One region of the Clostridium sp. Marseille-P299 genome, then DNA from elsewhere that is predicted to be linked to it. Evidence: riboswitches for the same ligand, from Rfam matches in the RefSeq annotation. Region 1 holds a riboswitch; the other holds the start of a gene.

Region 1 (4,225 bases):
AAGGTTAAAACGATAAGAAATAGTAAAATAATTTTATAATTAGTATTCGGCAATAAAGTTTCATTTATAATATTTGAGAAAAGATTAAAAACGAAGATACATAGAATTAAAAATTTTATGATATATAAAATGCCAAAAATAAAAGTAATAAATTTACCAACGGTATCTTTACTATAGGTGAAGTAGTCGCTATTTACCCTCCTTGTAAAATATAACATGAGTAAACTATAAAGAAGTGCAAGGACAGATCCTAATATAATTGCTAGGATTCCATCTTTGCCAGCGCCCACAGAGGCTATCTGTGGCACAATCATAATAGATATACTTAGAATATCTAATACGAGCATTTTTCTAAATTGTGAGCTTGAAATTTTAAAATTCCTCGGAAACATAGCGATTCACCTACTTACCATTTCTTTTTTTATCACGTTCTTTTAAACGGACTTTTTGATCTTCATTTGCATAAAATGGACGTTTCTTTTGCTTGAAAATTGGGTATTTCAAGATAGAATCGCCAATCGTACTTTCTTTCTTGTGATTCACTGCAACAAATGGAGAGAGATAAGGTACTCCAAAACTTTCTAAACTTGCTAGGTGGATAAAGACAAGCATTAAACCAATTATAAATCCAAACAAACCCAATATAGCAGATAAGATAATAATCATATATCGAATTAAACGAAACGCAGAGGAAAAGGTTTCATTTGGTATAGTAAAAGAAGCAATCGCAGTAAAGGCTACAACAATTACTACCATAGAACTTACTAAGTTAGCACTTACCGCTGCCTCGCCGATAATTAATCCTCCGACAATACCAATGGTATTCCCCAGTGGACTAGGAAGCCGTATCCCGGCTTCAGATAATAATTCAAAGGCTATCTGCAAGATAATAACTTCTAAGACAATGGAAAACGGGACACCCCGTCTTGCAGCAGCAAATGAGAGAGCTAAGGAGGTAGGAATCATTTCAGGTTGGTAATTGGTAATGGCGATGTATAATCCAGGAGCTCCAATCGCTATGATGGATGCGAGATATCTTAATATTCTTATAAAAGATACCACTTCCCATCTATTATAATAGTCATCAGAGGCTTGAAAAAATGAGCTTAGTGTGACTGGGAAGAGCATTGCCATTGGTGAGTTATCTACCAATATGGCAACTCTACCTTCTAACAAAGCAGATGCTACTTTATCTGGTCGTTCTGTCGACTGAAATTGTGGGAAAGGAGAGTACCAGGCATGTTCGGTAAGATGCTCTAGCATACCAATATCAAAGATACCATCAATTACAAATTGATCAATTCTTTCTTTTATTTCGTTTATTATGTCTTCATGTGCAAGGTCAGATATATAAACTATGGTTATATCTGTACGACTTCTGATTCCAACTTTAAGGGGATCCATTTTAAGTTTAGTATCACGAATGCGTCGTCGTATTAAAGCCTTATTGATAGCGACACTTTCGGTAAAACTATCCTTTGCTCCTCTAATTGTGACTTCTGTTTTGACTTCTGACACACCCCGACTAGGATAGCTCTTTAAAGATATCATAAGAGCTTTATTAAAACCGTCAATTAACAAGACAACATCACCAGACATAATTGCTTGTGTTATTTCATCCATCGTGGTTAGTTCTTTGATATCTGCTGTCTGTAATGCATGGGCTTTGATATAATCAAATTGATGTTCTGATGGTAGGTCGTCCATCCTGTATAATAAATTATCAATAATGTTCTGCTCCAGTGACTTTCTATCTATCATAAGATCAACATAGGAAAGATAGATATTTACTTTTTGCGAACCACCAATGGTTAATTTACGTTTAATAACATCACTGCAAGATACAAATAAAGTTTCAAGGGTTTTTATATTTTCATCTAGCTTTTTTGTCAAAGGTAAGGTAACAACATTATTTTCGTCATGGGATTTCTTCATAATTTCCTCCATGCTGCTACTGGCAGCAAAATTATTGTGCGTAAAGAATTTTCTGTGCTCATTTATGACGGATATGCCTATTTTCAGCCCATCCTTGTAAAATTTATTTATTTTTTGATTCGTTGGGAACTTTCGTTAATTATTATAATTATCATCAAAAATCCCAAGAATATGCATTAGATATACTATTTCTATCCATAGTTAAATTGATTGAATGATTTGAAAATATGCGACAATATTACTAAAATCCATTTATACCTAGGACTTTTATACTATACAATAAAAAGGAAAATATATTATATTTCATACAAATATTACCGATATATAATTAATATGGGCTAAATAAAAAAAATCAATTATATTGAATATTTATTAGAATTTAAATGAAGCTCCATATATCAGGCGATTTAATGGATAAATACAACTAAATACGAATGTAAAAAAATGATGCGTTGAACTATAGTCAATATCTGGGCACTTTGGGCTATAGGGAGCAAGTGGTGCAACCGGCATTTTTTTTTGTTGCCCTTTTTTACTTTTTATGCGGTTTTTGGAGTCCTTAAATATGCTTTGATGCCAAAGATTAAATCAAAGTAGGAGGAAAGTATGGAAGTACTAAGAAGGAAGAAAAGTATTTTTAACAGGGTTTTATGTTTACTTCTTTGTGTAACTATGGTTATGACCAGCATTCCATTTTCAGCGAATGCGGCATCTACTAAAAAGTTTATCAAAGCAGAACCGCAAGTATTCGTACCATCCAGTGGTGAAAAGGCAACGATAACATTTAATTTAGAAAATAAGCATGTTGTCAATGTCATGATTATGGACGGGAAAAAAGTAGTCGCTTACCTTGCGAAAAACAGGGAGTACAAAGGTGGCTATGAAACCCATGAATTGCAATGGGATGGTAAGGACGAGAGTGGAAGCTACGTAAAAAGTGGAACTTATAAGGTAGTTGTAGAGCCACAAGATAAGTATAAAAAGTATAAGTCCATTACCAATATTGCTGTCATAGGTGATAACAATAGTGAACTTTATATTTCACCGAATGTAAATGGAACCATTTTTAAAGTTTATGGAAAAGGTGGTAAAAAGCAGGGGGTAAATAAGGTTAACCTCTCTGTAACTGCAGATGGGGAAGCTGTAAAAAGTATCAGTGCTACAATAAGTGATAACTTATGGTATGCGGAACTTCCGATGACAAGTTATAAACTTTATAACATTAAAGCATCGGTATCAAGTTCCAGTGGAAATAGTACAAAATCAATTACAGCGGTACGCCATACGTTTCGTGTAACCGACCGGCTGGAATATTTAGCATCTGCTTATTATGGTGATTATAAAAAAGATGCTGCAATTATCCGCGATAATGGGCTTTATGGAACCTATACCAATAGTGGTGAATTGGTGGGATCAAGTATTCTTATCATTGACCCATCAAAAGACATTAAACAAGAGATTACAAGTAATAATACCTTAACCAATCAGCATCTAGGTGTGGTTGACCAATTACAAAGAACTGCGTCAATGAATCCAGTCAGTCTTACCATGGGAAATAATTTTTATTCCAATGAGGATCTCGTAATCGATGGATATACACCATTATCCTTTACAAGAATGTATAATTCAATGAGTGAGAGTTTCCATGAATTTGGTATCAATTGGTCGGATTCTTATTCTTATCTATTGCAGGACTTAGGAAGTACCATAGCAATTCAGTTTAGTGATGGTCATATTGAGTACTATACGAAAAATAGCGATGGTACTTATGCTTCACCAGATGGAATGGCAAGAAAATTGATCAAGAATGCCAACGGAACTTATACCTTAACGGTGGAAGGTTTGGAAATTTATGATTTTACAGCAAGTGGTAGAATTAAGACAATCTCTGATTTAAATGGAAATAAAACAACCTTCACTTACTATGATGGAATGCTTACGAAAGTATCAAATCCCAGTGGACATATGGAATTTACCTATAACACAGACGGTACGATTGGGTCGGTAAAGGATAGTGGAAATCGTAGTATAAGTTATGGGTATACCAATGGATTAGTAACAAGTTTCACGGACGCAGAAGGGAATAAGACAACTTATTCTTACGATTCTTACAATCGATTAAACAAAGTAGTTAGCCCAGAAAAAATTACTTTGTATGCAATCGAATATGATACGTCCGATCGTGTAATATCAAAAACAGTTCAAGGAAGCACATACACCTATAGTTATAATGACAAATCAAGAACCATCGAGTGTACGGAGCCAAATGGTAATAAGATAACCTTTAAGT
Region 2 (4,225 bases), on a different contig from region 1:
CATCCACAATTGATCCAATCGTGCTAGCTTTTAATAAAACTCGTAACTTACTGGAATCGATTTCTATTTGTACAACAGAATATTTTTCTGAGCTTGATTTTATTCCTATATATATCGGATCCTCTTGTTCCAATATCGTATCGGTATCAAGAGTCACTACATTTGCATTTGAATCCTTATTCTCAATCAGCTCCCAAAAAGGAAAGTCTTCATGATAATCCTTGAAATTTAAACCGACATATTCCTCCTCACTACTAAAAACTATGTTTCCTTCATCATCTATGAGGTTGATTGACTCCAATTCCATCAGCTGTTCTATTTTTTTTAGTTTTGAAATAGTATAACTCTGATTAATATCTTGATTTAAAATAAAGTCGACTGCGTATGCCCTATTTAAATAATCATTTTGAAACAGTATTTTTTTCTCTTCTACCTCTAACTTACTAGTATCGTATGTACTCTCGACTTGCTCAATGATCTCTTCTAAATCTTGTATTACCGCTTTGCTTTGTATTGAAAAAATTATCCCCAAAGACAAAACAGACACTATACCAGCTATAATGCTCAATCCAATGACTATTTGTTTAAATAATATTTTCTTCATATTTACCTCCATTTCTAAGCGAATACATCTATTTTCGCAACATATATAATCAAGAATTGTTATGTCTTAGAAGGAATACATTATTATTTGTTAACAATATAGTTTCATTCGTCATTATATGGTAGTGTCAATAATTTTGTGTAAATAGTTTATGCGTACCTTTCGGTAAACATATCCTGAAGTTTATCTGATGAACAAGCAAAGCCTCTAAGCTTTCTTGTAGACCATGATTCATTATAAGAAATCACTTTATAATAAACGAGTTTACTACATGCGTCTTCTGTGGGTAGTGCATCCTTAGTTTTTACAAGACGACGTACTTCTTTATTAAAGCGCTCGATCCAATTCGTTGTATAGATGGATTTTCGCATAGAAACAGGGTATTTATAGTATGTGAATAAGTCCTCGTCATTTAACCAGGATTCCACTACACGTTTATAAGATTTACTCCATTTAACAGCAAATTCGTCTAAAGCTGCTCTACACTGCTCTAGGTTTGGAGATTCGTATACAACTTTTAAATCAGCTGTAAAATCGTTGATATCTTTCTTACGAACACTACGAATTGCATTACGAACTTTATGGACAATACATCGTTGAATATCCGCTTTTGGATATACTCTATGAACAGCATCGTCAAGTCCAGAGAGACCGTCCATGACGAAGAGGAGAACTTCATCTACGCCTCGTTCTTTTATCTGGCGAAGATTATCCTCCCAAACATAAGCGCTTTCATTTACACCGATAAAGAAGTCTAATACTTCACGGTATCCATCTTCATCGACACCTAAAATGAAGTAAACGGCGTCACTTGATACTGTATCTCTTCTTAATTTAAGATGTAAAGCATCAATATAAATGACACTGTACCTCTTCTTTAGAGGACGCTTATGCCACTGTTCAATTTCTTCAAGAGCAACATCAGTGATATTACTTACTGTAGCCGCACTATAAGAATTTCCATAAAGTTTTTCAATGATGTTAGCAATTTCACGTGTAGATACTCCACTTGCATACATGCGGATGATCATGGTTTCTAGCCAATCATCTCTTCTTGCATATGGTGGAATGAGTTGTTGTTCAAACTCATTATTACGGTCACGAGGAATTTTAAGATTCTCAATCAGACCGTATTTGGTTTCATAATTACGGGTATAGTATCCGTTGCGTGAATTGCCAGTACCATGTCCTTCGTAGCTATATTTACTGTACTGGAGAATGTTAGTGAGTTCTTCCTTCATCAAGGTTTCCATGGTTTGTTTTAATAGACCAAGAATATACTCTTCAAAAAAAGAGTTTAAGTCTAGATTTTCTTTTTGATTTTTGTTATTATTAGTCATAGGGAAGTCCTTCTTTCTTGGTTATGTTTTTCTTCGTCGTTAAACATTTTACCATGTCAGATGGAACTTCTCTATTTTTATTTACACAAAATATTTTACACTATCCATTATATGCTACACCGTATTATCTTAAATTTAATACATGCCTAAGCTGTTACTAAATTCATTTAAACTATATAATTGCATTTGAATAACAAAAAAACTACACTATTTGAGCAGTATCAAAAAACCTGTACTTCGGATAACTCCTTAAGGTACTTTCTTTTGATACAGTCATATAATGTAGTTTAATAACTGTTCTTTACTAAAGTGTGTGAATTTTCTACACAAAAAAAGTACACTAAAAGTGTACGCAAAATATGAATATAATAACTGGCTACCATATCTATTCAGATGAAGGCCCTATAGCTTTGCGTACATCCCTTTTCAAGGAGTTTGCCTTTATATTTATATAATAATTTTATATATAATTTATTTCATTGTCAATTGTCAAAATAAACAAAATACTCATTCAATATATCTAATAAGTCTGTTTCTTTATTGTTTCTCATCTAATATTCTCTCATTTTAAATACTATATATATTTACAAAAAAATAAGAGCTTCAAAGTTTATAAAACTCTGAAACTCCTATTCTAATTACTGCAGTCGACGGGACTTGAACCCGTACCCAGTCAACCCGGACTAGATCCTTAGTCTAGCGCGTATGCCAATTCCGCCACGACTGCAAAAAACCTATTAAATTAGGCAATCTAATCATATATGAACTAGATATTTTGCCAATTTCTTCGCTAGATATTATCTTACGAACGAACATTATTATAACAGGTATATTAATAAATTGCAATACTTAATTTATTTTTTTGTTCATCCATAATATACAAATTATAATGTCGTACTTAATATATAAAAACAAGTATCAAAAAATATCAGCTATTTAATTATTTAATCAATACAACTTACATTTAAGTGTTAATATCCCCTGCTACTAAAAAAAGAGGATACTGTTATGTATCCTCTGACTTAAGCTACTGCTATTTTAAATCTTCTTTAGTAATTGAACCATCCTTAATCCATTGTTCTTCACATTTATGTTCATGACCTATTTTAAACATTAAATAAATGGTTAATATAAACCATAAACTTATTCTATCAATAAAAATCGAACTACCTATCATTGCAACGATATAAAGTATTACTCTAATCTTTTTCCATTCTTTATAGTTTTGGAATTCTCTAGCTGACATATTAAAACGCCCACAATATCTTTTGTTATTATCGTCATTCATTGTTATTCTATCCTTCTTTTAATCATGTTAATTTAATTCTTTTTATGCCTGTTTACTATATTTTTTTAATTATTCTATTTACTGTACTCCTTGATAATCCAGTTTGTTTCACAATATCGACTATCTTCATTCCACTACTATATAAAACCTTTACAGTTTCACCTTTTTCATTTTGTTTGCTAGGTCTTCCCCCATTTCTCCCTCTTGCCTTTGCAGATGCTAAACCTTCTTTTGTTCTTTGTGATATTAAATCTCTCTCTAATTGACTTAGTCCACTCATTACAGTTAATAGAAAGTCATTGTACGGATTATCTGTAGTGGTATCTAGCCAAGTATCTTTAATACTTTTAATGCTAGCTCTCTTACTCTTAATCTGCTCTATGATATCTAACAAATCCTTTGTACTTCTACTTATACGTGTTAAGTCTGTAATTATTACCGTATCACCGTCTTGTAGTTCAGAAATCATTTTGTTTAGTTGTTCACGTTCTCTTTTAGTACCAGTTATCTTTTCCATGTAGATGTTGCGCTTATCTACTCCGTATTTCACTAATGCATCAATTTGTCTATCAAGGTTCTGTTCATCTGTTGATACTCTTGCATATGCTAATAGCATGAAAATCACTCCTTATGTATATGATGTCTGTATTGTATCATAAACGTTTCAAAATGTAAATAGATACTGATACGTTTTTTGACACATTTTTAATCTCTACAATCCTTGATTTTACGTCACTTACTAAAGTGTGTCAAAAACAATCGTTTATGACACACTAATATCAGAATCATTAATTTAATTAGTTATCAAGTTATTTGTCGTTACAAAATAACTATTCATAAAGAACAGTAATAGACAATATAGATTTTTAATTAAATATCATTGTCGCATATATAAATAAAATATTGTCGTAAAAGTATCATCTATATTGTATTTCTAGACGAATAGTATTAAATTATTATACGTATAGTCGTATGAAGAAAATAAACGCTATT

The links. A riboswitch is a leader RNA that binds a small molecule or an ion and turns the genes downstream of it on or off. The one in region 1 is predicted to bind cyclic di-GMP.
Region 2: another riboswitch for cyclic di-GMP. It lies ahead of BN4220_RS02525 (IS256 family transposase); the one in region 1 lies ahead of BN4220_RS12595 (cellulose binding domain-containing protein).

The regions. Positions count from the first base shown of each region.
Region 1 covers NZ_FJVE01000007.1:1,043,108-1,047,332, forward strand. Annotated here, with positions in the region: gene BN4220_RS12585 (GerAB/ArcD/ProY family transporter) at 1-392, opposite strand, end outside; gene BN4220_RS12590 (spore germination protein) at 403-1,935, opposite strand; cyclic di-GMP riboswitch class II at 2,372-2,456, shown strand; gene BN4220_RS12595 (cellulose binding domain-containing protein) at 2,542-4,225, shown strand, end outside.
Region 2 covers NZ_FJVE01000005.1:159,086-163,310, forward strand. Annotated here, with positions in the region: gene BN4220_RS02520 (GGDEF domain-containing protein) at 1-604, opposite strand, end outside; gene BN4220_RS02525 (IS256 family transposase) at 754-1,944, opposite strand; cyclic di-GMP riboswitch class I at 2,309-2,394, opposite strand; tRNA gene BN4220_RS02530 (tRNA-Leu) at 2,587-2,671, opposite strand; gene BN4220_RS02535 (hypothetical protein) at 2,978-3,232, opposite strand; gene BN4220_RS02540 (recombinase family protein) at 3,288-3,848, opposite strand.